One region of the Listeria sp. LM90SB2 genome, then DNA from elsewhere that is predicted to be linked to it. Evidence: riboswitches for the same ligand, from Rfam matches in the RefSeq annotation. Region 1 holds a riboswitch; each other region holds the start of a gene.

Region 1 (10,000 bases):
ATAAACGATTACTTATTGAAGGAGAATTTAAAATATGAAGAAAGCAATAATGGCTGCGACCATCTTTGTATTGCTTTTAGCCACGTTATCCGGGTGTAGCTCCCCTAAATCTGACTTCACTGCCGCCTTGCAAAAAACAGCTGAAAACCGACAATATACAACAAATGTGACATTCCAAGTAAATAACCTCTCAGAAAGTTACATAAAAAAACTTGGTCCTGAAATCGACTTAAATCAACTTAAAAAATCGAACATCCAATATAAAATTTCTGTTGATAGTGATTCCGCATCTTCCTACAGCGCATCTTCTATTCACTGGAAAGGAAAAAAACCACTTGATTTAACAATACATGCACTTCAAAACAGCGATGACGGAAAAGCTTATATTCCTGTATCTGATTTCTACGACGCTTCTGATAGCATCTCCAGTTTATTACCGGATTCAGCAGCTAGAATTTTCAACCAGGTACTAGATCAAAACAAAGACTTGGAGTCGAAGTATTTAAACCTATTCGAAACAATTCAAAATTTTTCCAATCAAACAATTGATACAGAAACTGTAGACCGCCAAGCAAAAGTATTGAAAAAAATGGAAGAAACTGCCGGCATTGCGATTTATAGTTATCTAAACGACCTAGATGACCAACACTTCACTTCAAAAGATAATGGTGACATCGTCCTAAAATTATCTAAAAACGAGATTAGCGATTTAGTTAATTCCGTTATCACCAAACTTGATGATAACGGAAGTGTTGTAGCACTTATTGGAGAAATTGACGGTAGCACTCAAAAAGCAGCAAAGAAAAAATGGAACAATGCTCAAAAAAGTATCCAATCATCCTTAAAAGCTCTAACAGAAAACAAAGCACAAACATTAGATTTCAAATTAACATTAACTCCTGACAGCAAAAAAGGATTTAGTAAAGCGATTATCACTACTAATTTTGAAGATACCAAAACAAAAGACTTAATGGACTTCACAACAACGATTGATATGCTAGACTACGAAAAAGTTCCTCCAATGCCAGAAGGAAAAGAAATTGTATCCAAAAAAGAATTGGATAAAGCCATTTCCGATGGACTGAAATTATATTTAAGTAGCGCTCAATAAAAAAATCCTTTTACCGAAACGGTAAAAGGATTTTTTCTATTTTATTTATCCACTGGAACAACAGCGCCGTCCCATTCTTTCGTAATGTAATCTTGAATTTCTTTTGAATGAAGTACTTTTACTAGCTCTTTAATGTTTTTATCATCTTTTTTCTTTTCTGTTGTTACAACGATATTCGCATAAGGAGAGTCTTTACTTTCGATTGCAATAGCGTCTTTAGAAGGGTTTAAGCCTTGATCTACAACAAAGTTAGAGTTAATCGCTACAACGTCGCCTTCTTCGTTATTGTAGGCAGTCATCAAGTAAGCTGGATCAAAATCGTATTTGAATTTCAAGTTTTTCGGATTGTCTTTAATATCATCAAAAGTTGCATCCTGTGGTTTCACGCCATCTTTCAGCGTTAATAGTCCGTTATCCACAAAAATACCAATAACACGCGGCCAATCAGATTTTGAGTTAGAAAGTAAAACTTGCGCGCCGTCTTTTAGATCTTTAATGTCTTTAACTTTTTTAGAGTAGATACCCATTGGTTCGATGTGAATCGCGCCAACATCAGCAAATTTGTAGCCTTTTTCTTTTTCTTCTAGTTCAAGATATGGTTTATGTTGGAAGTAGTTAGCATCTAAATCGCCTTCTTCTAGCGCTTTGTTAGGCATAACGTAATCTGTATATTTAACAATTTTCAAGTCAATCCCTTTATCTTTTAAAATTGGTTTTGCTTGTTCTAAGATTTGGGCATGTGGTGTATTGGACGCACCCACTACCAATTGGTTATCGTCTTTACTAGATGAAGCTTTATCTGAGGAGCCACCGCAAGCTGTAAGTACTAAAACTAAACTTAATGTGAAAATGAAACCAAGAACCTTTTTCATGAAATTCTCTCCTTTTTTGCGGGGATTCCGCGTTTTTTTATATAAATTTCTTCATATACATTGGTTAGCGTTTGTCGGTTCGTTTTGTTAAGAAGTCGCCGATAAACTGGAAAATAAAGACGATAATTAAGATAATAATTGTCGCAAGTACTGTTACATCAGGTTGTCCACGTTGGAACCCTTCAAGATAGGCAGTATTCCCAAGACCGCCAGCGCCAATGACACCAGCCATCGCGGTAAAACCAACGAGCGAAATTGCTGTCACTGTGATACCGGAAATAATCGCTGGAAGTGCTTCTGGGATAAGTACTTTACCAATAATGGTAAACATATTCGCTCCCATAGATTTGGCTGCTTCGATAACTCCTTTGTCCACTTCACGAAAGGCAATTTCTACCATCCGACCATAAAACGGAGCAGCAGAGATAATCAAAGCTGGAAGTGCCGCTTTCGGCCCAATTACAGTTCCGACAAGCGATTTTGTCATCGGTAATAGTAATACAATTAAAATAATAAAAGGAATCGAGCGGAACACATTGACTAAAATGGCTGTAATCCAGTAAAGAATGCGCGCTCCGGCATGTTTTTTATTGTTAGTTAAAAATAGTAATAATCCTAACACAATCCCGAGTAAAAAAACCGCAAATAATGAAACAAGCGTCATGTATAATGTTTCTTGTGTTGCGACCCACATCATTTGAAAATCAACATTTGGAAATAATTCTTGTAATTTCGTCATCGTTCTAACACTTCCGTTTCTACTTTAAGTTGACGTAGCTGTGTTAGACTCGCATTTATCGCATCTTCTGTACCTAAAACTTGTACATAAAGCGTTCCGTATGCGCCATTTTGCGTTTGCGTTAAGTTCCCGTGGAGAACATTTAGCATAACATCATTTTCTTTTGCTACTTGAGAAATGACTGGTTGAGTTGCATTTTCGCTCATAAAGAGTAATTTAACAATTTTTCCTTCTGCATAATTATCGAGTAATAGATGGATTAATTCTTCTGTTTCGTCTGAATCGGTTACTTGGCGGACGAAGCGCTGTGTTACTTTTTCTTGTGGATGACGGAAAACATCTAAAACATCACCGAGTTCAACAACTTTTCCGTTTTCCATTACTGCGACGCGATTACATATTTTCCGGATAACGTGCATTTCATGGGTGATAACGATGATAGTTAAATGGAGGCGTTTGTTAATATCTAGGAGGAGTTCTAAAACTTCATCGGTAGTTTGTGGATCTAGTGCGGAAGTTGCTTCATCACAAAGCAATACTTTTGGGTTGTTCGCCAGTGCTCTTGCGATACCGACACGCTGCTTTTGACCGCCGCTTAGCTCAGATGGATAGGCATTTTCTTTTCCTTCCAAGCCAACAAGGCGGATGAGTTCATTTACTCGAAAACGTCTTTTTTCACCTCGTACACCTGCAATTTCTAGTGGAAACGCGATATTTTCTGCCACTGTACGTGACCATAATAAATTAAAATGTTGAAAAATCATTCCAATTTGCTGACGAGCTTTTCTAAGCTTACTACCGCGAATCTGGCTAATAAGTAAATTGTCTACTTCCACCGTCCCGGCACTCGGTAGTTCCAGTCCGTTAAACATCCGGATTAGCGTACTTTTACCAGCTCCAGAATATCCAACTACTCCAAAAATCTCGCCTTGTTCAATTTCTAAATCGACATGGTCGACTGCGAGAACTTTATTGTTTCTGGACGTGTATTCTTTTACAACGTTTTGTAACGTAATCATCTCTATCACCTTTTCTACATTCTGATATACAAAAAAACCTTTCTGCTGATGAGCAGAAAGGCAGCATTTTTTCAAATGGACTAACTTCCTTCTCATCTTTCAGAACAATTAGTTGTTCTGCATGACTTAGCACCTTAAACACATAATGAATTATTGTTTAGGTTGCTGGGTTTCACAGGGCATTTCCCTCCACCACTCTGGATAAGATTTCTACATATTATTAAATCACTTCATTTGTGACTATAGTGACGTTTCTTGTTTTTTCATATTACCTTGTCTAGTAGACTTTGTCAATAACTTTCTCACTTATGTTAATTTATTTGTAAGTTATTTCACTAATAATACTATTATCTGTCTGTTCATTCTGACTAGCCATTTGAGAGGCTATTTTAATTTGGGCCCTATTTTGATATTTGAGTTCGCTATTATTAATTTGAACTATGTACATAAATACCGCAATAACCGTAATACAAGCAACAACAATTAAAACAATATGTTTTTTCATTTTCCTCTCCTCCGTGATTTATATTCTACAGAAAGAACATAAATCACGCGGAAAGAAACTTTTAAGAATTGTTAAAGATTAAATTAGTGGCAGTTTAACGATAAAACTGGTTTGGCGTTTTTTACTTTCTGCAGTAACAATTCCGCCATGTTTTTCAACAATAGATTTAGCAATCGCAAGGCCTAATCCGGTTCCAGTCGTCGTCCGATTTTTATCTACTTTGTAAAAGCGCTCGAACAAGTAAGGTAAATCGACATTAGGAATTTCTTCACCATAATTCGTTACGCGCACAACAGCCATATTATCTTCTTTCTTAGCACTAACATCAATTTGTTTGTTGCCTTCTCCGTATCTAAGGGCATTCGAAAATAAATTCTCAAATAAGCGCATGATTTGGTTGCCATCACCGCCAATAATTAGTTTGTTAGCATCAAAATGTTCGACAATCTGCATATTTCGTTCTGCAGCTCGCCCGTCGTACTCCGCCACTAATTGCCGTAGCAACTCAATAATGTCTAACTCATCTTTCTTTAGTTGGTAATCCACGCTATCGAGCCTTGTATAAGAAAACAAATCATCAATAAGTTTGTGCAAGTGACGCGCTTTCCCGTACACAAGCTCGGTGTAATAACGCAGCTCAATTTCATCGCGATAACGGTCTTCATGTATATAACTTAAATAGCCTAAAATGGATGTAAGTGGTGTTCGCAAATCATGCGAAACATTCGTAATCAAATCATTTCTGGCTTGCTGGGCCTGTTCTTCCTGCTGCATTAATTTTTTCTGCCGTTCCCGCATATTTTCGATGTTACGTTCCAGTTCTTGAATTTCCGGCACAAAACTTTCTGTGTCAACTGGCTTCCCGTCGTTAAGCGCAAAATTAATCGTACGCAGTTGTTTTTTCAAAATTCTTTGACGCATCAAACGATAGAAAAAAGCAAAGAATAGACAAGCTATTAAAAAGATAATCAGAAATTTTAGCGACATCATCCAAAAAGATTGCATGATTCGCGTATATTTATTCGTTCCAAATAATTGAACAATAGCTTGTGACACTTCCCGTAAAAACAAAGAATCATCCCGAATGGAAATGCTCCATAAATAAATAGTTTGGATGGTAATCAACGCCAAAATCCAAGAAACAGCTGCAAAAAAAGTCGCCTGCCAAACATTCATCACATGGCTAATTTTCGTAAACAACAGTTCCAGTTTAGATTTCAATTTTGTACCCTACTCCCCAAATAGTCTTAATCACATTTTCTCCACCCATAGCCTCGCGTAACTTATCACGCAAATTACTAATATGGACCATTACTGTCTTACTCGCTCCAAGGGCCTTTTCTTGCCAAATCTTCTCAAAAATATATTCTGAACTAAAAACGCGCCCTGGCTCACTCGCTAGTAAAAATAGAATATCAAACTCAGAAGTCGTCAAATGAAGTTCTTTGCCACTAACAGTTACAACGTGAAGGCCACGGTCAACTACTATCGGCCCAATGATGACTTTATCTTGACTAACAGGCTCTGCTTGACTCATTTGCTGCATTCTTCTTAGAATAGCTTTCACGCGTACAGAAAGCTCTAATGGATTGAATGGCTTGACCATATAATCGTCCGCACCTGTTAAAAGACCCATGATTTTGTCGTTGTCTTCAGCCTTGGCACTAAGCATTAGGATGGGAGTCAAAATCCCATTATCTCTCATTAATCGGCATACTTCTAAGCCGTTCATTTCAGGCATCATAATATCTAGTATCACTAAAGTTGGCTGTTTTTCTTGAACTAAACGCCATACTTCCGCACCATCATAAGCTTGATAAATCGTATATCCTTCATTTTGTAAATATAATTTTACTAAATCAACAATTTCTTTGTCATCATCAGCAATTAAAATAGAAGTTGTCATACTCATTGTCCTTTCCAGTCTTATTTCTACCTATTGTAACACTTTAGCAACAAATCGAATAGAAAGAGCTCGGATTAAATTCTGGTAAGAACCCGTTCTTCTTCCGGCTCTAAGTGGATAAGGACTTCCGCTTTAGCATAAAAATTCATAATCTCTGCCTCAATTTCGTCACATAGCGAATGAGCACTTTCAATCGTCATCGATGAAGATACAACTAAATGAAAATCAATATACTCTTCTGCTCCTGCCCGTCTCGAGCGAAAATCATGAAATTCAATAAATCTTGCTTTATGAGCCAAAATAATTTGCTTGATAGCCTCTTCTTCGTCCGCAGACAAGCGTTTGTCCATTAATGGAGGGAAAGACTCTTTTAACAATTTATAAGCCTCATACATGATATAAAACGCCGTTAAAATCGCGATGACAGGATCTAACCAAAGCCAGCCGGTTATGTATACAAGGAACAAACTAAGCGCAATCCCAAGCGATGTGAACACGTCTGTATATAAATGTAATGCATTGGATTTCATCGCTACTGAATTAGCTTCATCAGCCGCTTTTTTGATGATACGAGACACGATAATATTCACGATAGCGCCAAAAAGCATTACCATAATACCAAGCGCTGGAAAACGAATTTCGTGAGGATTTACAAGTTTATTAACTGATTCCACAATAATCCAAATCCCCGCTACAAAAATAAGTAAAGTTTCAATGGTTCCCGCAATATTCTCTGCTTTTCCATGTCCATATGGATGGTCTTCATCGGCCGGTTGATTAGAAATCCGAATCGAGAAGAAAGTGATGATTGACGCAAATAAGTCCATGGACGAGTGAATCCCTTCCGAAATCACTGCCACAGAACCTGTAAAAAAGCCGACAATCAATTTAAGTACAACAATAACAAAATTACTACACACAGATAAAATAGTAAGATTAGAATGGTTCATAAAAAAGCCTCCGATATTTTATGTTTCACTAAAAATTTCTCTTTATAAAACACTAATTTAACAACTCGAATTATCTTACCACAAGCAGCCAAATTGTGTCTATAGCAACGTTTTTAGTTAAATACAGTTCTATATCGGGAGCGAAACTTTTTTGCTCCAGGGCAAAATTTAACACAGAAAAAATCCCTGTATTACTCACTATACAGGAATTCAAAAATGGCCGTTGCATCATGTAATTGGTAGCTTAAATCGGCCGGTTGACCGTTCCTAAATTTAACTAGCGCCGGGACTGATGTAATTTCAAGATTTTGCGCAATATCAGGCACATAATTTAAATCTACTTTCACAACTTCTGTATGAACCTCGTCCGCTTCTAAAACCACATCCACAAGGCGGCTTGCTATTTGGCAGCTACCACACATCGGAGTAAAAAAGAAAACAACGAAGTCCTCCCCGTTTTTTTGCGCCGTCCGCAAACTTTCTTTTTCCCAAATTTCCAGGAAAAACGCCTCCTATCAAAAAAGACCAGCTTCGGTTATCCCAAGCCGGCCTCCTAAAAATTAATCTAATACTTTTTCGTAATCGTCACTTGATAAAAGAGCCTTTACATCCGCTTCTTCTACTTCTTCAAGTTTTAAAATCCAGCCTGTATCGTATGGATTGCTATTAATTAATTCTGGTTCATCTTCTAATGTTTCGTTAACAGCAACTACTTTACCAGTTACTGGTGCATAAAAATCAGATACTGTTTTTACAGACTCAATGCTACCAATAGAGTCGCCTTTAGCTACAGTGTCGCCAACCTCTGGCAATTCAACAAATACGATATCCCCTAATTGATCTTGAGCAAAGTCCGTAATCCCAATAACATAACTACCCTCGTCTGCTTTCACCCATTCATGTTCTTCTGTGTACAATAAGTCTTTTGGTAAACTCATTTTCAAAACTCCTCCTTTTTCGTGCAATTATCTATATTGACTATTTCCAAGTTGCTTCAAATTCTTCTTCTTTGAAACCAAGCGTCACTTCTTTGCCGTTCGTAGTTAGTGGGCGTTTGATTAACATACCGTCTGATGCAAGTAACTTATAAGCTTCTTCCGGCGAAAGTGTATCTAATTTATCTTTCAGTCCAAGTTCGCGGTATTTAATACCACTTGTGTTAAAGAAACGGCGGATTGGAAGCCCGCTTACTTCATGCCATTTTTGTATTTCTTCCGCAGTTGGCGTTTCTGTCTTAATATCTACTTCATTAAAATCAACATGCTCATTTTCAAGCCATGCTTTTGCTTTCTTACAGGTGCTACATTTTGGATACCAATAAAAATTAATCATTTTGCCTCTCCCTCCGATTGCATTCTACTACTATCATAGTGCATTTTTTCCGAAAGTACAAATGGCAACACTTAGAAAAAAACAGAGCATTTGAAAGCGTATTCATTCGTGGTTTTAAAAATACAAAAGCCATTTTCGACTTCTGTATTTTCTTTTTTAAGACGCGTGATTTTCTTCTTTCACTTCAAACATCGATTTTTTAAAGTTAAACCTTATCCCGAGCACCAGGCCAACAGCCATCATGTTCCCGAGCAAGGCGCTACCACCGTAACTAATAAACGGAAGCGGGATACCTGTAATTGGCAGCAAACCAATATTCATACCAACATTTTCCAGTACGTGGAACATTAACATCATTACAACCCCCGTACAAATGTAAGAGTAAAACGGTACGCCAACATCCAGCGCCACACGAATAATTTGATAAATTAATAAGAAATAAATTGCTAATAAAATACTAGCTCCAATAAAGCCATAATCTCCGGCTACAATCGTAAAAATAAAGTCATTGTGATTTTCTGGAATTGCAATGGCATCATATCCCGCACCGTTCCCAGAAATCTGACCAGAACCAATTGCCGTCATCGCTCGCAGCACTTGATAACCCCCGCCTTGAGGATCATTCTCCGGATTAATCCACGTCGTAATCCGCTCAAATTGATAGGGTTTGAAGCCTAGACTCGTCAGCCAATTTTGGTGATAAATAACCATCCAAATAAGCGCCGTCCCAATTGCCGCAATCGAGCCAAAAAGTGGCACGATAATTTTCCATGTAATTCCGGAAATAAGAATCATTCCCGACATAATAGCGATAAATACAAGCGCGGTCCCTAAATCGGGTTGCAGCATGATAAGAATAAGCGGCATTAATGTAAATAAGCCAATCTTTAAAAGTAACCAAGCATCATAACTAAAGCGGTGGACCTTATAAGTTCGGTTATGATCCCAAATCACTTTTGCTAAAACGACAATTAAGATAACCTTAACAACCTCAGATGGCTGAATGTTCCCTAAGAACGGGATAACAATCCAGCTCTTTGCTCCTTTTACTTCTTTCCCAAAAAGCAATACAAATACGAGTAAAAATAGACCTAGTCCGTAAAAGTAGTAAGCCCATTTCGTCAGACGATCATAATCTAGTTGCATCACGACAATAATTGCAAATGTCGACACTACAAACCACATGGCTTGTTTGACCACAAAGTTTGTATCATATTGATTATTTGTTAATTGCGCACTATAAATGGACACCAAACTGATTATCATGAGTAACATCATAGATAGGACAATCCCGTAATCAATGCGTCCAGCTAGTTTATTTTGTTGATTCATTATTTAATTACTCCTTACTGGTTGGTTTGTATAAACAAAACGAACGCTTTCTCCCAAACAGTTTAAAAAAGAAAATCAGAAACGATTTTCTTTCCCTAAGTTAACTTCTGGAGCATTGTATCTCGCCGATAACACGAGCCCAAGTGCCATAAATGCACCAAGAAGTGAGCTTCCCCCATAACTGACAAAAAGTAGCGGAATACCGGTAATTGGAAGAAGACCAATTGTCATCCC
Region 2 (10,000 bases), 760 kb from region 1:
ATTGTGGAATCTGGAGCAATTGGTAAATTGAAAATTATTCAAGTTGCTTTTGGAAGTGCCAAAGAAAAAGATCCGAAAAACCGTTTTTATAATATGGATTTGGCGGGTGGAGCATTACTTGATATTGGTACGTATGCCCTTAGTTTTGCTCGGTATTTTTTAAGTGAAACGCCAGATGAAGTATTAACGACGATGAAGAAATTCGAAACAGGTGTGGACGAACAGTCCGGAATTTTACTGAAAAATAAAGAAGAGGAACTAGCGGTTGTATCGCTATCTTTCCGTGCTAAAATGCCAAAACGAGGTGTCATTGCTTGTGAAGAAGGATTTATCACTGTAGATGAATACCCGCGTGCCAGCCGAGCAACTGTTACACACACGGCAACTGGAAAAGTGGAAGAAATTGAGGTTGGTGAAACAAGTAAAGCTTTAGAATATGAAATTATAGCTATGGAAGAGAGCATCGCGACAGGAGAAAACACGACTTATCAGTTAACAAATGATGTTATCACGATTATGAGCGATGTTAGAACGCAGTGGGGAATTAAATTTCCTTTTGAAAAATAAGAAAACCCGCCGAGCTTGGCGGGTTTTTCTACGAATATTAATCAGTTAAGTTATCTTCTGTTTCTGGGTCGAAGAAGTGAGATTTAGACATTTCGAATGCTAAAGTAAGTACTTCGTTTGGTTGGTGTTCCGAGCGAGCATCAACACGTGCTACGAATTCATGTGTACCAACACGGCTATGAAGCATAAATTCAGCACCAGTAAGCTCGGCAACAATAGTCGTTGCTTTGAACGTATAACCAGGATTAGCTTCAATAACGATTGGCTCATCATGAATATCTTCTGGACGAATACCGAAAACGATATCTTTACCGTCAAACCCTCTATCTTTAAGAAGTTTTAATTTGCCTTCTGGGACTTCAATAGTGAAATCATCACCGATAAAGTTAGAACCTTCTAAACGCCCTTTGAAGAAGTTCATTGCTGGGCTTCCAATAAAGCCGGCTACGAACATATTTACTGGGTGATCGTAAACTTGTTTTGGTGAACCAACTTGTTGGATAACACCGTCTTTCATGATAACGATACGAGTTGCCATTGTCATCGCTTCTGTTTGGTCATGGGTAACGTAAATCATTGTAGTATCTAATTGTTGGTGAAGTTTTGTGATTTCCGCACGCATTTGCACACGTAATTTCGCATCCAAGTTGGAAAGTGGTTCATCCATTAGGAAGACTTTTGCGTCACGAACGATTGCACGACCTAGAGCAACACGTTGACGTTGACCACCGGAAAGTGCACTTGGTTTACGTTTTAAGTATTCAGTTAAGCCAAGAATATTTGCTGCATGCTCAACACGTTTTTTAATTTCGTCTTTTGGCATTTTACGAAGTTTTAAACCGAATGCCATATTATCATATACAGTCATATGCGGATATAATGCGTAGTTTTGGAATACCATTGCGATGTCACGGTCTTTTGGCGCAACATTGTTCATTACTTTACCATCAATAGATAGTTCGCCTTTTGAAATTTCTTCTAGTCCAGCAATCATACGTAAAGTTGTAGATTTACCACAACCAGATGGACCTACAAAAACGATGAATTCTTTGTCATCGATTTCTAAATTAAAGTCAGATACCGCAGTTACTTTGTTATCATAAATTTTATAAATATGTTCTAGTGATAATTGTGCCAACTTTCTTCGCCTCTTTCTATTTTTTAACTTGTGTTCATTGTATATGAAAACGCTTTACAAAAACTATGGCAATTTGCACAAAGAAAAAATTCATCTGTTGGGCAACTTGCATAAGTAGCAAAAAAATAAAAAGAAGTAAAGGGACAAAAGACCTTTTATGTGAAAGATTTTTCACAGCGCTTAATTCTTTAGTCCCAATTCCGGAAATTCCTCAGATATCATTACAATAAAACTTCATCTTGTGTTATATTATTAAAGCAGACACAATATATAGTTAGTGGGGGATTATCATGTACGTGGAACAACTTAATGAACAAATGGTAATAAAAAGGGACGGCCGTAAAGCAAACTTTGATTTAATTAAAATTCGTAATGCCGTTGAAGCATCTATGAAAGCAATTAATTTAGAGGACGAGACTTTCTTAGAAGAGATTTTGCTTGAGGTTGTAAGTGAATTACCTAACAAGGCAGATATGACCATCGATGAAATCCAGCATTGCGTCGAAAATACTTTAATGAAATCGACGTATCCTGATGTAGCGAGGGCTTACATAGAATACCGCCATGATCGCGACCATGAGCGTGAAAACATCACAGATATGCACAAAAGCGTAGAAAAGCTACTACAAAAAGACAAAACAGTAGTAAACGAAAATGCCAACAAAGACGCGACTGTCTTTAATACGCAACGCGATTTGACAGCAGGAGCCGTAGCAAAAAGTTACGCATTAAAATACATGCTACCAAAACACGTATCCAACGCTCATTTAAAAGGGGAAATTCATTTTCACGATTTAGATTACAGCCCATACCATGCGATGACCAACTGTTGTTTAATCGACATCGAAGGAATGCTGTCAAAAGGATTTACGATTGGTAATGCCAACGTAGAAAGCCCGAAATCTATCCAAACTGCTACCGCACAAATTGCTCAAATAATCGCAAACGTAGCAAGTTCACAGTACGGCGGCTGTTCGGTTGACCGTATTGATGAAGTTTTATCCGTTTACGCGCGTTTGAACTTTGAAAAACATAAAAAAGATGCGATGGAATGGGTCGTTCCAGAAAAACAAGAAGGTTATGCAGCGGAGAAAACACGCAAAGATATTTACGATGCGATGCAAAGCTTAGAATACGAAATCAACACATTATATACAAGTAACGGCCAAACACCTTTCGTAACACTAGGCTTCGGTCTTGGTGAAGATTGGTTTGCCCGTGAAATTCAAAAAGCCATCCTAAAAGTGCGTATTGGTGGGGTTGGTAAAGATAAACACACGGCTATTTTCCCGAAATTAGTATTTTCAATTCGCCGTGGAACTAATTTAAATGCAGAAGATCCTAATTATGACATTAAACAATTGGCGCTAGAGTGTTCCTCGAAACGGATGTATCCAGATGTACTCAACTACGATTCACTCGTTCGCTTAACAGGCGATTTCAAAGTACCAATGGGCTGTCGTTCGTTCTTGCCAGCTTGGGAAAACGAAAACGGCGAACACGTGAACGCGGGAAGAAACAATCTTGGTGTTGTAACACTTAACATTCCACGTATCGCTATCCAAAGTGGTGGGGACAAAGAACGTTTCTGGGAAATTTTCCACGAACGCATGAAAACAGTCAAAGATGCGCTACTTTTCCGTTTAAACCGCGTACGTCAAGCACGTCCAGAAAATGCACCAATTTTATATAAATACGGAGCATTTGGCAAACGACTACAAGATGGCGAAAATGTTGATCAACTTTTCAATAAAGAACGTTCTACTATCTCTATCGGCTATATCGGTCTTTATGAAGCAGCGACTGTATTTTACGGCGGTGAATGGGAAGGCGACAAAGAAGCAAAAAACTTCACGCTTGATATCTTGAAAGAACTAAAAGGTTATGCGGACAACTGGAAAGATGAATATGGCTACTGGTTTAGCGTATATTCGACTCCAAGTGAAAGCTTAACTGACCGTTTTAACCGTTTAGACAAAGAAAAATATGGTGTAATTAAAGACATCACAGATAAAGACTACTACCAAAACTCTTTCCACTATGATGTTCGTAAAAAAATTACCCCATTTGAAAAAATTGATTTTGAAAAAGATTATCCAGAATTTTGCTCTGGCGGATTCATTCATTATTGTGAATATCCAAAAATGGTTCACAATACGAAAGCACTTGAGGCTGTATGGGATTACTCCTATGATCGTGTAGCTTACCTTGGTACAAATACACCAATCGATAAATGTTACGAATGTAATTTTGAAGGTGAATTTGTTCCTACAGAAGAAGGCTTCAAATGCCCAAGCTGTGGCAACACCGACCCCGAAAAAGCAGATGTTGTAAAACGTACTTGTGGCTATTTAGGCAACCCAATGAAACGTCCAATGGTTCATGGACGTCACGTAGAAATTAGCAATCGCGTGAAACATATGGAGAACTTAGGTGAATAATCCAAAACCGTGTGAATGGAAGTCGAATGAATTATCCAGAGGGTATATCGCCGACTATAAGGCATTCAACTTTGTCGACGGAGAGGGCGTCCGGTGCAGTCTATATGTATCTGGATGTCCTTTCCACTGCGAAGGCTGTTACAACAAGGCTGCGCAATCATTTAAATACGGCAAACCTTACACGAAAGAATTAGAAGACGATATCCTAAAAGACATCGGACATGAAAGCGTCCAAGGCCTCACTTTACTTGGCGGAGAACCATTTCTAAACACCGCCACATGCCTATCTGTCGTGAAACGAATCCGCGCGACATACGGCGAAACAAAAGATATCTGGTCATGGACCGGCTACACCTGGGACGAAATGATGCAAGAAACCGCCGACAAACTAGAACTTCTATCCTTAATAGATGTTCTGGTAGACGGCCGCTTCGAACAAAAACTATTCGACCCCAACCTAGCATTCCGCGGTTCCAGCAACCAAAGAATTATTGATGTGCAGAAATCATTTGCTACTGGTGAAGTGGTTTTGTATGAGTTGTGAAATAGGCCCTCTTTGATGGAGGGCTTATTCTTTTTGCTTTGGATGCTTATTGAATATATGTGCGGGCATAGAATCAACAATGTAAGAATGATGATAGTACTAATCCAAATAAAAAACGCCACCCATAACTCAGGTGGCGTTTTTTAATCAACAAATTGTCTAGCTTTCACATAATCGTACAATTCCTTATTTCTAACAACCCATTCTCTTCCATTTTTCCAAATCTTACCTTGTTCTTTTAAAAGGGTTAATTGTTTGTAAAAACTGCTTTTCGATAGATTGCTATAAGCAGCGATAGTACTAGTTCGCATTTCTTTCGGTAAAATAACACTATCTTTTTCATAAAGCGTTCCGTGTAATTTGCCCATATTAGAAAAAGAAAGCTCTAATTTATCAGAAGAACTAGTCTCGGCGAAAAGGCTTTTGAAGAATGCATGTCGCGCCAAGTCTCGCATAATGAAAAATTGAAAACCAAAATTCTCTGGAAACATCGAAAGAAAGTACTCTAAATCTTTAAAAGAATATTTGTAAATAGTGCACGGGGAAATGGTTGTAAACAGAAAGTCATCTACATTTCCTTGGAACAAACTATAGTAATTTACAAAAGAGCCTTTACCTAAGACTGTATAAATACTACTAGATTGCGGATTCATAGAAATAGACACGAAGCCTTCTACAATTAAATAGACATGGTTATTTCTTTGCGAGGCAGTATTTACTAAATCTGTATGTTTTGGAACTTTTAATTTTTCATATTTAATATTGCCTTCATGAGAAAGCCGAACAAACTCTTTATAATTAAATAATGCATCCATTATTAGCAGCCCCTTTACTTTTTTTGTTAACTATAATACATAATATCAAAATTAACAAAAAATTAATCTATATTAATTATACCAAATTGCCACTTTTTTGCCGATAATATGAACATTTAATGAGAAAAAGATGCAAAAAATATTATTTTGCATCTTTTAGCTATTTAGTAAAGCTCAGGTCGTCTATCTGTGAAAACTGGAATGATGCCTCGCGTTTCAGCAACAAGTTTTAAGTCAATCTCAGCATAAATATTTCCTTCGTCTTCACCGCCATGAGCGACAATATTTCCAAGTGGATCAATCACAAGTGAGTGCCCATTGAAATGATTATTAGGATCATCGCCAACTCGATTGACTGCAACGACAAAAGCTTGATTTTCAATAGCGCGTGCAATAAGTAGTTGCTCCCACTGAGTAACACGTTCGGCTGGCCACTGAGCTGAAACAAAAATGACTTCCGATCCTTCTGAAGTGTGTTTGCGAATCCATTCTGGAAATCTAATATCATAGCAAATGAAACCAGCGCAAGAAACACCGTCCAGTCGAAATAGATTTTTATCATTCCCAGCCTCTAAATAGAGATGCTCATTCATAAGCTGAAATAAGTGAACCTTCTTATATGAAGAAAGTAGTCCACCATATTTGTCGAAAGCATACATTGTATTAGAAAATTTGGTTCCTTCCGAAATAGAGACCGAGCCACCGATAATAGCAATTTGGTGTTTTTCAGAAAGTGTTGCTAAAAATTCTTTCGTTCTCTCCCCATTTAAATCAGCAACCCCAGCTAATTCATTTAAAGCATAACCTGTATTCCACATTTCTGGTAAAACTGCGATATCTGCCCCATTTTTTGCAGCTTCAACTATAGCTTTTTCAATCCGTGCATAGTTTGCATCAGGATATTTAAAAACTACATCAGTTTGACATAATGCCAACTTCCACATGTTCTTCGCTCCCTTTTTCTTTTAAAAATAACACAAGCTTGGTGACGAGTCCATATTGGAACACTTCGCACCAAGCTCTAAGTAGTGAATTAATCTTTTTTAAGACGTCTAGATAAGAAATTACCGAATGATTGTAGTGCTTGTACCATGATAATTAAAATAATAATGGTTGTATACATGACAGTTGGTTCGAAACGTTGGAAACCATATTGGTAAGCAATTGTTCCGAGTCCGCCAGCACCAACAAGTCCAGCCATTGCAGTCGCGCCGATTAGACCGATTGTAGCGATAGTTAAGCCAAGAACGATACCAGACCGAGCTTCGCGAATAACGACACTCCAAATGATTTTTGGTGTAGAAATTCCCATAGCTTGATAGGCTTCCACAACTCCACGGTCCACTTCCAAAAGGGCGGACTCCATTAAACGGGCAATATAAGGTGCCGTAAATACCACAAGTGGCATAATAACCCCTTGAATCCCAATAGTAGTCCCAACAACAAACCGTGTTACGGGAATCATTAAGAATAACAAAATAATAAACGGTAATGAACGTAAAATATTAATAACCCAGTTTAGAATACTGTAGGCAACCAGGTTTTCTGATTGACCACCTTTACGCGTTAATGTTAAAAATACGCCAAGTGGTAAACCAATCGCAAGTGAAATCACGAGTGTAATCCCAGTCATCGTAAGCGTTTCTAGAAATCCTTGCCAAAGTATCGGGCCCCATTCTTCAAAAAACAAACTCATAGTAACTCGACCTCCTCAACAACGACTCCAGATTCTTTCAAATAAGAAATAGCTTTACTGTATTCAACTTCGTCCCCTTTTAAATGAACGAGCAGTTTTCCAAGTGTTCCGTTTTTCAAATGATCAATTCCCCCAGCTAAAATGCTTGGAAGAACGTCGAATTTACGTGATACAAGAGCGAGCGCAGGTTCATCCGCTTCGTCTCCAATAAAATGAAGAGAAACCAATTTCCCAGTCGCAACATATTTTTCAAGCAAATCTTGCGGGATATCGAAACTAGCTTCCGATCCCACAAAGCGCTTGGTTGTCGCGTGTTTTGCTTTCGTGAAAATATCAAGAACCGTACCTTGTTCCACTAAATGACCATTTTCCATTACAGCAACCCGGTCACAAATACGTTGAATGACATCAAGTTCATGTGTAATTAAGAAAATCGTAATGCCGAGTTCCGCATTAATTTTAAGTAACAGTTGCAAAATTGCTTCTGTTGTTTCAGGGTCCAAGGCGCTTGTTGCTTCATCGCTTAAGAGAATTTCTGGCTCATGCGCAAGAGCACGAGCAATCGCCACACGCTGTTTTTGACCGCCAGAAAGTTGGCTTGGATAGTTGTTTCGTTTATCCTCTAAGCCAACAATTGACAAGTATTTATTTACGCGCGTCTCGATTTCGTCTTTTGAAACGCCTTCTAATTTTAATGGTTTGGCAATGTTATCATAGACAGTTGCGGTTTTTAGTAGGTTATATCCTTGGAAAATCATGCCGATTTTCCGGCGAGCGACACGAAGTTCTTTGCTTGATAGGGTAGATAAGTTCTTCCCATCAATCACAACTTGGCCGGCATCTGGACGTTCAAGCAGGTTGATGCAACGAACAAGGGTACTTTTCCCGGCGCCACTGTAACCAACGACACCGAAAATTTCTCCTTTTTCTACTGTAATAGAAACATTTTTGACGGCTTCTACGGTTTTTCCATTTACGTTAAATGATTTTGAAACTTGATGTAATTCGATCAAAATAAAACAACTCCCTAGAATGCAGGTACTACAGACCCATTAAATTCTTTTTCAATAAATGCTTTTACTTCATCTGAATGGTAATATTTTTCTAATGTTTTTACGACTTCATCGTCTTTGTTGGCACTACGAACAACGAAAACGTTTGGATATGGATTGTCTTTTGTAGGTTCGTGGTAAATGGCATCTTTATTAATAGAAAGTCCAGCGCCCATTGCAAAGTTAGTATTGATAGCTGCGGCTGCAACTTCATCTAATTGTGCAGGTATTTGAGAAGCTTCAAGTTCAACGATTTCAAGGTCAAGCGGGTTTTCAGCAATGTCTTTTTTCGTTGCTTTTTCTTCCACACCATCTTTTAATTTAATAACGCCAGCATCTTCAAACAGTTTTAAACCACGGTATTCGTTACTTGGATCATTTGGAACGGCAATTTTGTCGCCTTTTTTAAGATTTTTCAAGTCTTTAATATCGTTGGAGTAAATGCCCATTGGGAATGCTACTGTTTTAAAAGCAACGTCTAATTTGTAGCCTTTATCTTTCTTTTGTTGCTCTAAAAATGGAATTGTTTGGTAGTTATTCGCATCCAAATCACCATCATTTAAAGCTGTATTTGGCGTGTTATAATCATCAAATGTTTTGATTTTGATTTCAAGACCGTCTTTTTTCGCTAATTTTTGAACTTCTTCAGCGATTTGTTGGTGAGGTCCTGCTGTTGTTCCAATTGTAATTTTTTCTGTGCTTAAGGCTTTGTCGTCACTGCCTCCTCCACATGCTGCTAATCCTAAAACAAGACTTGATGCAAGTAAAATTCCTAACCCTTTTGTTAATTTTCTCATCTTTTTTCCTCCCTAGTATGTTGTGTGATTATCCAGATTTATTCATGAAAACAATAAAAAACTTCTCTATTTAGAATAGAGAAGTGGAAAGTCGAACATATCCAGCTCCTCTTATCTACCAAAATGGAATACACCATTTTGCTGGAATTAGCACCTTCACTTTACGCTTAAATAAAGTTAGGTTGCCGGGCTTCATCGGGCCAGTCCCTCTGCCGCTCTCGATAAGAGAAAATATTTTAGAAAAACCTGTTAGTTAAAAATATACGCACATTACCTTAATTTGTCAATGCTTTTTTAAGTTTTAAAAAAATCATACTGGACAAATACTTCAGAAAACTTTACTATTTTAATCAATGAAACTTGAAAAGGACGGGTGTAAAATGAAAATTTCCAAACGCTTGCAAAATTTACCAGATCAGTTTTTCTCTAGCCTTGTTGAAAAAGTTGGAAAAAAGGTGGCAGAAGGGCATGATGTCATTAATTTAGGACAAGGAAACCCAGACCAGCCAACACCCAAACATATTGTGGAAGCAATGAAAACAGCTTCAGAAAAACCACTTAACCACAAATATTCTTTATTTCGAGGAAAACACGAACTAAAACAAGCCGCTGCGGATTTTTACGCGCGTGAATATAATGTAACAATTGATCCAAACACGGAAGTAGCTATTTTGTTTGGGACAAAAACAGGTTTAGTGGAGCTGCCGATGTGTTTGATGGATCCAGGTGATACGATGCTTTTACCTGATCCGGGCTATCCTGATTATTTGTCAGGAGTAGTGTTAGGTGAAGTTCAATTTGAAAAAATGCCGCTTATTGCCGCAAATAATTTTTTACCAGATTTCACTAAAATTCCAGAAGACATAGCTGAAAAAGCTGAATTAATGTATTTAAATTATCCTAATAATCCAACTGGCGCTGTGGCTACGGCAGATTTCTTTGAAGAAACA
Region 3 (10,000 bases), 730 kb from region 1:
TTTTTTCATTTTTATTTAATTTTATGCATAATTCGGTTGACATATATCTCAAAACTTGATATATTAGTTTTCGGCGCTACGATAGCAGCGATTTAAATGAATTTTATTCATAAAATAAATTCAAAAAGTTGTTGACAGATAGTTGCTGAAATGATATGATTTAAAAGTCGCAAAAAACAAACGAAAACATTCGCATAACAAGCATGAAAGCGACTAACTGACCTTTGAAAACTGAACAAAGAAGAAGACGAAAAGCAATGAGACGTAAAGTCTCACTGGTAATCGCAGGGCAGAAAACAGAAAGCTGTTTTCAACAAAACAAACTAGTAATTTAATTGCTAGCGAAGTCAATTTGACGCAAGGAATCTTATTCACGGTGTTGAATAAGTATTCAAATTCAATTTATATTTTAAAGAGAGTTTGATCCTGGCTCAGGACGAACGCTGGCGGCGTGCCTAATACATGCAAGTCGAACGAACGGAGGAAGAGCTTGCTCTTCCAAAGTTAGTGGCGGACGGGTGAGTAACACGTGGGCAACCTGCCTGTAAGTTGGGGATAACTCCGGGAAACCGGGGCTAATACCGAATGATAAAGTGTGGCGCATGCCATGCTTTTGAAAGATGGTTTCGGCTATCGCTTACAGATGGGCCCGCGGTGCATTAGCTAGTTGGTAGGGTAATGGCCTACCAAGGCAACGATGCATAGCCGACCTGAGAGGGTGATCGGCCACACTGGGACTGAGACACGGCCCAGACTCCTACGGGAGGCAGCAGTAGGGAATCTTCCGCAATGGACGAAAGTCTGACGGAGCAACGCCGCGTGTATGAAGAAGGTTTTCGGATCGTAAAGTACTGTTGTTAGAGAAGAACAAGGATAAGAGTAACTGCTTGTCCCTTGACGGTATCTAACCAGAAAGCCACGGCTAACTACGTGCCAGCAGCCGCGGTAATACGTAGGTGGCAAGCGTTGTCCGGATTTATTGGGCGTAAAGCGCGCGCAGGCGGTCTTTTAAGTCTGATGTGAAAGCCCCCGGCTTAACCGGGGAGGGTCATTGGAAACTGGAAGACTGGAGTGCAGAAGAGGAGAGTGGAATTCCACGTGTAGCGGTGAAATGCGTAGATATGTGGAGGAACACCAGTGGCGAAGGCGACTCTCTGGTCTGTAACTGACGCTGAGGCGCGAAAGCGTGGGGAGCAAACAGGATTAGATACCCTGGTAGTCCACGCCGTAAACGATGAGTGCTAAGTGTTAGGGGGTTTCCGCCCCTTAGTGCTGCAGCTAACGCATTAAGCACTCCGCCTGGGGAGTACGACCGCAAGGTTGAAACTCAAAGGAATTGACGGGGGCCCGCACAAGCGGTGGAGCATGTGGTTTAATTCGAAGCAACGCGAAGAACCTTACCAGGTCTTGACATCCTTTGACCACTCTGGAGACAGAGCTTTCCCTTCGGGGACAAAGTGACAGGTGGTGCATGGTTGTCGTCAGCTCGTGTCGTGAGATGTTGGGTTAAGTCCCGCAACGAGCGCAACCCTTGATTTTAGTTGCCAGCATTTAGTTGGGCACTCTAAAGTGACTGCCGGTGCAAGCCGGAGGAAGGTGGGGATGACGTCAAATCATCATGCCCCTTATGACCTGGGCTACACACGTGCTACAATGGATAGTACAAAGGGTCGCGAAGCCGCGAGGTGGAGCTAATCCCATAAAACTATTCTCAGTTCGGATTGTAGGCTGCAACTCGCCTACATGAAGCCGGAATCGCTAGTAATCGTGGATCAGCATGCCACGGTGAATACGTTCCCGGGCCTTGTACACACCGCCCGTCACACCACGAGAGTTTGTAACACCCGAAGTCGGTAGGGTAACCTTTATGGAGCCAGCCGCCGAAGGTGGGACAGATAATTGGGGTGAAGTCGTAACAAGGTAGCCGTATCGGAAGGTGCGGCTGGATCACCTCCTTTCTAAGGAAAAGGAAACCTGTGAGTTTTCGTTCTTCTCTATTTGTTCAGTTTTGAGAGGTTAGTACTTCTCAGTATGTTTGTTCTTTGAAAACTAGATAAGAAAGTTAGTAAAGTTAGCATAGATAATTTATTATTTATGACACAAGTAACCGAGAATCATCTGAAAGTGAATCTTTCATCTGATTGGAAGTATCATCGCTGATACGGAAAATCAGAAAAACAACCTTTACTTCGTAGAAGTAAATTGGTTAAGTTAGAAAGGGCGCACGGTGGATGCCTTGGCACTAGGAGCCGAAGAAGGACGGGACTAACACCGATATGCTTTGGGGAGCTGTACGTAAGCGTTGATCCAGAGATTTCCGAATGGGGGAACCCACTATCTTTAGTCGGATAGTATCCTTACGTGAATACATAGCGTGAGGAAGGCAGACCCAGGGAACTGAAACATCTAAGTACCTGGAGGAAGAGAAAGAAAAATCGATTTCCTGAGTAGCGGCGAGCGAAACGGAAAGAGCCCAAACCAAGAAGCTTGCTTCTTGGGGTTGTAGGACACTCTATACGGAGTTACAAAAGAAAGTTATAAATGAAGCGGTCTGGAAAGGCCCGCCAAAGACGGTAACAGCCCGGTAGTTGAAATGGCTTTCCCTCCAGAGTGGATCCTGAGTACGGCGGAACACGTGAAATTCCGTCGGAATCCGGGAGGACCATCTCCCAAGGCTAAATACTCCCTAGTGACCGATAGTGAACCAGTACCGTGAGGGAAAGGTGAAAAGCACCCCGGAAGGGGAGTGAAACAGTTCCTGAAACCGTGTGCCTACAAGTAGTTAGAGCCCGTTAATGGGTGATAGCGTGCCTTTTGTAGAATGAACCGGCGAGTTACGATTTGTTGCAAGGTTAAGCGGAAAAAGCGGAGCCGTAGCGAAAGCGAGTCTGAATAGGGCGCATAAGTAACAGGTCGTAGACCCGAAACCAGGTGATCTACCCATGTCCAGGATGAAGGTAAGGTAATACTTACTGGAGGTCCGAACCCACGCACGTTGAAAAGTGCGGGGATGAGGTGTGGGTAGCGGAGAAATTCCAATCGAACTTGGAGATAGCTGGTTCTCTCCGAAATAGCTTTAGGGCTAGCCTCGAGGTAAAGAGTCATGGAGGTAGAGCACTGTTTGGACTAGGGGCCCTTCTCGGGTTACCGAATTCAGATAAACTCCGAATGCCATGTACTTATACTCGGGAGTCAGACTGCGAGTGATAAGATCCGTAGTCGAAAGGGAAACAGCCCAGACCACCAGTTAAGGTCCCCAAATATATGTTAAGTGGAAAAGGATGTGGGGTTGCTTAGACAACCAGGATGTTGGCTTAGAAGCAGCCACCATTGAAAGAGTGCGTAATAGCTCACTGGTCGAGTGACCCCGCGCCGAAAATGTACCGGGGCTAAACATATTACCGAAACTGTGGATGAACCTCTTTAGAGGTTCGTGGTAGGAGAGCGTTCTAAGGGCGGTGAAGTCAGACCGGAAGGACTGGTGGAGCGCTTAGAAGTGAGAATGCCGGTATGAGTAGCGAAAGAAGGGTGAGAATCCCTTCCACCGAATATCTAAGGTTTCCTGAGGAAGGCTCGTCCGCTCAGGGTTAGTCGGGACCTAAGCCGAGGCCGATAGGCGTAGGCGATGGACAACAGGTAGAGATTCCTGTACCAGTGCTAATTGTTTAACCGATGGGGTGACACAGAAGGATAGGGAATCGCACGAATGGAAATGTGCGTCCAAGCAGTGAGTGTGAGAAGTAGGCAAATCCGCTTCTCGCGAAGCATGAGCTGTGATGGGGAAGGAAATTAAGTACGGAAGTTCCTGATTTCACGCTGTCAAGAAAAGCCTCTAGGAAGAGTAGTACTGCCCGTACCGCAAACCGACACAGGTAGATGAGGAGAGAATCCTAAGGTGAGCGAGAGAACTCTCGTTAAGGAACTCGGCAAAATGACCCCGTAACTTCGGGAGAAGGGGTGCTCTATTAGGGTGCAAGCCCGAGAGAGCCGCAGTGAATAGGCCCAGGCGACTGTTTAGCAAAAACACAGGTCTCTGCAAAACCGTAAGGTGACGTATAGGGGCTGACGCCTGCCCGGTGCTGGAAGGTTAAGAGGAGTGCTTAGCTTCGGCGAAGGTACGAATTGAAGCCCCAGTAAACGGCGGCCGTAACTATAACGGTCCTAAGGTAGCGAAATTCCTTGTCGGGTAAGTTCCGACCCGCACGAAAGGCGCAACGATCTGGGCACTGTCTCAACGAGAGACTCGGTGAAATTATAGTACCTGTGAAGATGCAGGTTACCCGCGACAGGACGGAAAGACCCCGTGGAGCTTTACTGCAACCTGATATGGAATGTTTGTACCGCTTGTACAGGATAGGTAGGAGCCGAAGAGACGTGTGCGCTAGCATACGAGGAGGCAATGGTGGGATACTACCCTGGCTGTATGACCATTCTAACCCGCCACGCTTAGCGCGTGGGGAGACAGTGTCAGGTGGGCAGTTTGACTGGGGCGGTCGCCTCCTAAAGAGTAACGGAGGCGCCCAAAGGTTCCCTCAGAATGGATGGAAATCATTCGCAGAGTGTAAAGGCACAAGGGAGCTTGACTGCGAGACTGACAAGTCGAGCAGGGACGAAAGTCGGGCTTAGTGATCCGGTGGTTCCGCATGGAAGGGCCATCGCTCAACGGATAAAAGCTACCCCGGGGATAACAGGCTTATCTCCCCCAAGAGTCCACATCGACGGGGAGGTTTGGCACCTCGATGTCGGCTCGTCGCATCCTGGGGCTGTAGTCGGTCCCAAGGGTTGGGCTGTTCGCCCATTAAAGCGGCACGCGAGCTGGGTTCAGAACGTCGTGAGACAGTTCGGTCCCTATCCGTCGCGGGCGCAGGAAATTTGAGAGGAGCTGTCCTTAGTACGAGAGGACCGGGATGGACACACCGCTGGTGTACCAGTTGTTCCGCCAGGAGCATCGCTGGGTAGCTATGTGTGGCAGGGATAAACGCTGAAAGCATCTAAGCGTGAAGCCCCCCTCAAGATGAGATTTCCCATTTCTTCGGAAAGTAAGATCCCTGAAAGATGATCAGGTAGATAGGTTTGGAGTGGAAGTGTAGCGATACATGGAGCGGACAAATACTAATCGATCGAGGACTTAACCAAAAAATGAAACGAAGTTACCTAACTGAACCCTTTCTTCTCTAGTTTTGAGAGAGCAATCTTTCAACAACTTTATATTGTCTGGTAGTTATGGCGAGAAGGTCACACCCGTTCCCATCCCGAACACGGTAGTTAAGCTTCTCTGCGCCAATGGTAGTTGGGGGCTTCCCCCTGCGAGAGTAGGTCGCTGCCGGGCAGTATTTCTGGAGGTTTAGCTCAGCTGGGAGAGCATCTGCCTTACAAGCAGAGGGTCAGCGGTTCGATCCCGTTAACCTCCATTTTTTATGCCGGCTTAGCTCAGTTGGTAGAGCAACTGATTTGTAATCAGTAGGTCGCGAGTTCGACTCTTGCAGCCGGCACCATTAATATTAACTTTATGATAATACATATTTTTATTGTAGAGAGCCGTTAGCTCAGTTGGTAGAGCATCTGACTTTTAATCAGAGGGTCGCTGGTTCGAACCCAGCACGGCTCACTTTTGCGGGTGTGGCGGAATTGGCAGACGCACCAGATTTAGGATCTGGCGCCGCGAGGCGTGGGGGTTCAAGTCCCTTCACCCGCACTTATTATGGAATATGCGGAAGTAGTTCAGTGGTAGAACATCACCTTGCCAAGGTGGGGGTCGCGGGTTCGAACCCCGTCTTCCGCTCCATATTTTATAGCAACGCCGGGGTGGCGGAACTGGCAGACGCACAGGACTTAAAATCCTGCGGATAGTGATATCCGTACCGGTTCGATTCCGGTCCTCGGCACTTTTATTTGCGCCCATAGCTCAACTGGATAGAGTACTTGACTACGAATCAAGCGGTTAGAGGTTCGACTCCTCTTGGGCGCACTTTATTAAACGGGAAGTAGCTCAGCTTGGTAGAGCACTTGGTTTGGGACCAAGGGGTCGCAGGTTCGAATCCTGTCTTCCCGATAGTTTAATCCCTTATTATTATGGGGCCTTAGCTCAGCTGGGAGAGCGCCTGCTTTGCACGCAGGAGGTCAGCGGTTCGATCCCGCTAGGCTCCACTTGCTTCACATTTAAGTAGAAAATAGTTGCCTTATTATTATGGCGGTGTAGCTCAGCTGGCTAGAGCATTCGGTTCATACCCGAAAGGTCGTGGGTTCGACTCCCTCCGCCGCTATTTTCAATCTTGGACCTTTAGCTCAGTTGGTTAGAGCAGACGGCTCATAACCGTCCGGTCGCAGGTTCGAGTCCTGCAAGGTCCACTTGTCACTTTATTATTATCATGGAGGAATACCCAAGTCTGGCTGAAGGGATCGGTCTTGAAAACCGACAGGCGGGTAATACCGCGCGGGGGTTCGAATCCCTCTTCCTCCGTTTTTCACTTGTGATATGTGGACTAAAATTTAATATTATTGTCGCGGGGTGGAGCAGTCTGGTAGCTCGTCGGGCTCATAACCCGAAGGTCGTAGGTTCAAATCCTGCCCCCGCAATAGTGGTTCCGTGGTGTAGGGGTTAACATGCCTGCCTGTCACGCAGGAGATCGCGGGTTCAAATCCCGTCGGGACCGCCATTATGGCTTGGTAGCTCAGTTGGTAGAGCACTTGATTGAAGCTCAAGGTGTCGGCAGTTCGATTCTGTCCCAAGCCATTCTTTTTTTAAACATTTTTGCCTTATGGCGGATATGGCGAAGTGGTTAACGCACCTGATTGTGGTTCAGGCATTCGTGGGTTCGATTCCCATTATCCGCCCTTTGTTTTTAAAAATTATATTATGCGGGTGTAGTTTAGTGGTAAAACTACAGCCTTCCAAGCTGTTGTCGTGGGTTCGATTCCCATCACCCGCTTTTTACCATGAATATAGTTTTACTGGGGCCTATAGCTCAGCTGGTTAGAGCGCACGCCTGATAAGCGTGAGGTCGATGGTTCGAGTCCATTTAGGCCCATTTTATTCCACAGTAGCTCAGTTGGTAGAGCAATCGGCTGTTAACCGATCGGTCGCAGGTTCGAGTCCTGCCTGTGGAGTTATTCTTTCAATAAGAATAAGTTTTTTATATCTGGGGAAGTACTCAAGTGGCTGAAGAGGCGCCCCTGCTAAGGGTGTAGGTCGCTCGCGCGGCGCGAGGGTTCAAATCCCTCCTTCTCCGCCAGATATGGCCCGTTGGTCAAGCGGTTAAGACACCGCCCTTTCACGGCGGTAACACGGGTTCGAATCCCGTACGGGTCATCCTAAAAACAATGTCAGTTTGTGACATTGTTTTTTTATTTAGTAAAATTTTGTTGGAGGTATCTAATGGGGGCTAAAGGAAAGTTTTGGATTTTGACGATGGTTGTTGCCATTTCAGGATTGTCACAGGGGGTTTTATTACCTCTTATTGCGATAATATTAGAAGAGAAAGGTATAAGTGCAGGAATTAATGGGTTTCATGCTACGGGAATCTATTTAGGAGTTTTACTTATTTCTCCATTTATTGAGGCCCCACTTCATAAATATGGTTATAAGCCGATTATTTTAGTTGGGGGAGGACTAGTTGCGGTTTCGATTTTGGCTTTTCCAATTTGGTTTAATTTATATTTTTGGTTTATATTAAGGTTGCTTATTGGTGTGGGGGATCATATGTTACATTTTTCTTCGCAGACTTGGATTGGGGCAATGAGTGAGCCAAGTAAACGTGGCCGGAATATGGCTATTTATGGGTTGTTTTTCTCATTAGGATTTGCGATTGGGCCACAATTGGTTAATTTGGCAAAAATAAATGCGAACTTGCCTTTCTTTTTATCTGGAATTTTAGTTTTGATAGCTTGGGGACTCGTTTGGTTTGTTCGTAATGACTTTGTTGCTGAAAAGGCTGTAATTCGAAAAATATCTTTTTGGGGTAGTTTGAAACGTTTTTCGGATGTATTTAAATTGGCTTGGGTAGCGATGATTCCACCGTTTTTATATGGAATTTTGGAGACTGGACTTAATGCGACTTTTCCAGTTGTTGGGTTGCGCGATGGGCTCGATACGATGATGATAGCGATGGTTATTTCTTCTTTTTCGGTAGGGACGATTATTTTTCAGGTGCCTATTGGGATTGTTAGTGATAAGTTTGGACGAGGAAAAGTTTTACCTCTTTTGACGGGAGCAGGAGCAGTTGTTTTTATGTTGACAGCATTTGTTAAGATACCAGTTTTATATGTGGTTTTCTTCTTTGTTTTGGGGATTTTACTTGGATCTTTATACTCGCTTGGATTATCTTATATGACGGATTTAACGCCACTTGAATTGCTTCCGGCTGGGAATATTTTGGTTGGCATGTGCTTCAGTTTGGGGAGCATTATTGGGCCGAGCGCGACTGGAATGATGATCGGGATTTTTGGAAATCAAATATTTTATTTTGTAGTAGCCGGAATCCTTGTGCTTGGCTGTTTGTTGCTAGTATTTGGAGCTCGGAAAGATGCACTTGAAAAGAAAATGGGAAATTAATGATTGACAGTTTTTAGGTGCAAGTGGTATGATGATTTCAATCCAATTTAAGTGATTAAAAAAACTAAATAAATTACTCTTATTATGAGTGGTAGAGGGACTGGCCCGTTGAAACCCAGCAACCTTTCAATTCGTTGAAAAGGTGCTAAATCCTGCGAAGTGTGATGCTTCGAGAGATAAGAGAGACTTAAAAAGTTTCACTGTATTTGTGTATCGAAACTTCCAAACCTCTCTAGTTCTCTAGGGAGGTTTTTTATTGGCAAAAAATGGAGAGGATAAGGTGATAAGTATGGTAAAGGCAATTAGTTCAAACTTGGGGTATCCGAGACTTGGAGAGAAACGTGAATGGAAACGTGCACTAGAAAAGTTTTGGAATGGCACAATTTCAGAAAAGGAATTATTGGCGGAAACAAAGATTCTAAGATTACATGCGCTAAAAAAACAACAAGATAAAGGGATTGATTTGATTCCAGTTGGTGACTTTAGTTTTTATGATCAAGTGCTTGATACGAGTGTTACATTTGGGATTATTCCAAAACGTTTTCAGCATGATGGAGGGAAAGTTTCGCTAAATACATATTTTGATATTGCACGTGGTAAAAATGACGCGGTGGCCTCTGAAATGACTAAATGGTTTAATACGAACTATCACTATATTGTTCCAGAACTCGCTGATGCGGAGCCGAAAGTGTTGGATAATCGGGCACTATACTATTACGAAGAAGCGAAGAAAGAGCTTGGTATTGAAGGAAAACCAGTGCTTGTTGGGCCAATTACTTATTTAAAACTTGGAAAAGGTAGCGATGCAAAAAGTTTTGAAGTATTGTTAGATAAATTTATTCCGGCGTATGTAGAGATTTTGAAAGAACTTGAGGCAGCTGGTGCCAAGTGGGTGCAAATTGACGAGCCATATCTTGCAACTAGTTTTGATAAAAAAGAAATTGCGTTATTTGAAAAAGTATATCAAGCGTTTCAAACGGCAGTTCCAAATTTGAAAATAGAGTTACAAACTTATTTTGAAAGTTTGGATTATTATGAAGAGGTTGTTAATTTACCAGTTGCGGCGATTGGGATTGACTTTGTTCATGATCATGGTGATTCGATAAAAGCGTTAAAAGCTCACGGATTTCCGGAAGATAAGTATTTAGCGGCCGGTGTGGTTGATGGACGGAATGTTTGGCGTAGTGACTTGGATGCTAAACTGGAACTACTTACGGAGATTGCGAATTATGTGGCGGATGGAAAATTGATTGTTCAACCTTCTAATTCATTGCTCCATGTACCAGTGACGAAGTTAAGTGAGCCAGATTTGGATGAAGTGATTCTTGGTGGCTTATCATTTGCTGATCAAAAATTAGAGGAGATTACTATTTTGACGAAGGCTTTGACGAATGGTGCGGAAAGTGTGGCAGCTGAACTAGAAGAATCTCGTGCAGCAGTGACGGCGCT

The links. A riboswitch is a leader RNA that binds a small molecule or an ion and turns the genes downstream of it on or off. The one in region 1 is predicted to bind S-adenosylmethionine.
Region 2: another riboswitch for S-adenosylmethionine. It lies ahead of GL301_RS01560 (MetQ/NlpA family ABC transporter substrate-binding protein); the one in region 1 lies ahead of GL301_RS12210 (methionine ABC transporter ATP-binding protein).
Region 3: another riboswitch for S-adenosylmethionine. It lies ahead of metE (5-methyltetrahydropteroyltriglutamate--homocysteine S-methyltransferase); the one in region 1 lies ahead of GL301_RS12210 (methionine ABC transporter ATP-binding protein).

The regions. Positions count from the first base shown of each region.
Region 1 is NZ_CP046449.1:2,464,799-2,474,798, forward strand. Features, by position in the region: gene GL301_RS12195 (Lmo2079 family surface lipoprotein) at 35-1,111, shown strand; gene GL301_RS12200 (MetQ/NlpA family ABC transporter substrate-binding protein) at 1,153-1,983, opposite strand; gene GL301_RS12205 (methionine ABC transporter permease) at 2,048-2,722, opposite strand; gene GL301_RS12210 (methionine ABC transporter ATP-binding protein) at 2,719-3,741, opposite strand; SAM riboswitch class I at 3,831-3,949, opposite strand; gene GL301_RS12215 (hypothetical protein) at 4,058-4,246, opposite strand; gene cesK (histidine kinase CesK) at 4,325-5,467, opposite strand; gene cesR (response regulator CesR) at 5,457-6,152, opposite strand; gene GL301_RS12230 (cation diffusion facilitator family transporter) at 6,227-7,102, opposite strand; gene GL301_RS12235 (thioredoxin family protein) at 7,294-7,578, opposite strand; gene gcvH (glycine cleavage system protein GcvH) at 7,663-8,040, opposite strand; gene GL301_RS12245 (arsenate reductase family protein) at 8,081-8,434, opposite strand; gene rodA (rod shape-determining protein RodA) at 8,591-9,766, opposite strand; gene rodA (rod shape-determining protein RodA) at 9,842-10,000, opposite strand, start outside.
Region 2 is NZ_CP046449.1:312,429-322,428, forward strand. Features, by position in the region: gene GL301_RS01520 (Gfo/Idh/MocA family protein) at 1-567, shown strand, start outside; gene GL301_RS01525 (ABC transporter ATP-binding protein) at 605-1,705, opposite strand; gene nrdD (anaerobic ribonucleoside-triphosphate reductase) at 1,996-4,146, shown strand; gene nrdG (anaerobic ribonucleoside-triphosphate reductase activating protein) at 4,139-4,690, shown strand; gene GL301_RS01540 (Crp/Fnr family transcriptional regulator) at 4,834-5,505, opposite strand; gene GL301_RS01545 (carbon-nitrogen family hydrolase) at 5,670-6,449, opposite strand; gene GL301_RS01550 (methionine ABC transporter permease) at 6,539-7,201, opposite strand; gene GL301_RS01555 (methionine ABC transporter ATP-binding protein) at 7,198-8,214, opposite strand; gene GL301_RS01560 (MetQ/NlpA family ABC transporter substrate-binding protein) at 8,229-9,050, opposite strand; SAM riboswitch class I at 9,159-9,278, opposite strand; gene GL301_RS01565 (pyridoxal phosphate-dependent aminotransferase) at 9,431-10,000, shown strand, end outside.
Region 3 is NZ_CP046449.1:1,736,121-1,746,120, reverse strand. Features, by position in the region: rRNA gene GL301_RS08650 (16S ribosomal RNA) at 409-1,958, shown strand; rRNA gene GL301_RS08645 (23S ribosomal RNA) at 2,205-5,136, shown strand; rRNA gene rrf (5S ribosomal RNA) at 5,214-5,329, shown strand; tRNA gene GL301_RS08635 (tRNA-Val) at 5,339-5,411, shown strand; tRNA gene GL301_RS08630 (tRNA-Thr) at 5,420-5,495, shown strand; tRNA gene GL301_RS08625 (tRNA-Lys) at 5,536-5,608, shown strand; tRNA gene GL301_RS08620 (tRNA-Leu) at 5,614-5,695, shown strand; tRNA gene GL301_RS08615 (tRNA-Gly) at 5,711-5,785, shown strand; tRNA gene GL301_RS08610 (tRNA-Leu) at 5,800-5,885, shown strand; tRNA gene GL301_RS08605 (tRNA-Arg) at 5,895-5,968, shown strand; tRNA gene GL301_RS08600 (tRNA-Pro) at 5,979-6,052, shown strand; tRNA gene GL301_RS08595 (tRNA-Ala) at 6,075-6,147, shown strand; tRNA gene GL301_RS08590 (tRNA-Met) at 6,190-6,263, shown strand; tRNA gene GL301_RS08585 (tRNA-Ile) at 6,275-6,348, shown strand; tRNA gene GL301_RS08580 (tRNA-Ser) at 6,371-6,460, shown strand; tRNA gene GL301_RS08575 (tRNA-Met) at 6,503-6,576, shown strand; tRNA gene GL301_RS08570 (tRNA-Asp) at 6,581-6,656, shown strand; tRNA gene GL301_RS08565 (tRNA-Phe) at 6,661-6,733, shown strand; tRNA gene GL301_RS08560 (tRNA-His) at 6,762-6,834, shown strand; tRNA gene GL301_RS08555 (tRNA-Gly) at 6,859-6,929, shown strand; tRNA gene GL301_RS08550 (tRNA-Ile) at 6,955-7,028, shown strand; tRNA gene GL301_RS08545 (tRNA-Asn) at 7,035-7,107, shown strand; tRNA gene GL301_RS08540 (tRNA-Ser) at 7,142-7,232, shown strand; tRNA gene GL301_RS08535 (tRNA-Glu) at 7,238-7,309, shown strand; gene GL301_RS08530 (MFS transporter) at 7,376-8,551, shown strand; SAM riboswitch class I at 8,628-8,734, shown strand; gene metE (5-methyltetrahydropteroyltriglutamate--homocysteine S-methyltransferase) at 8,841-10,000, shown strand, end outside.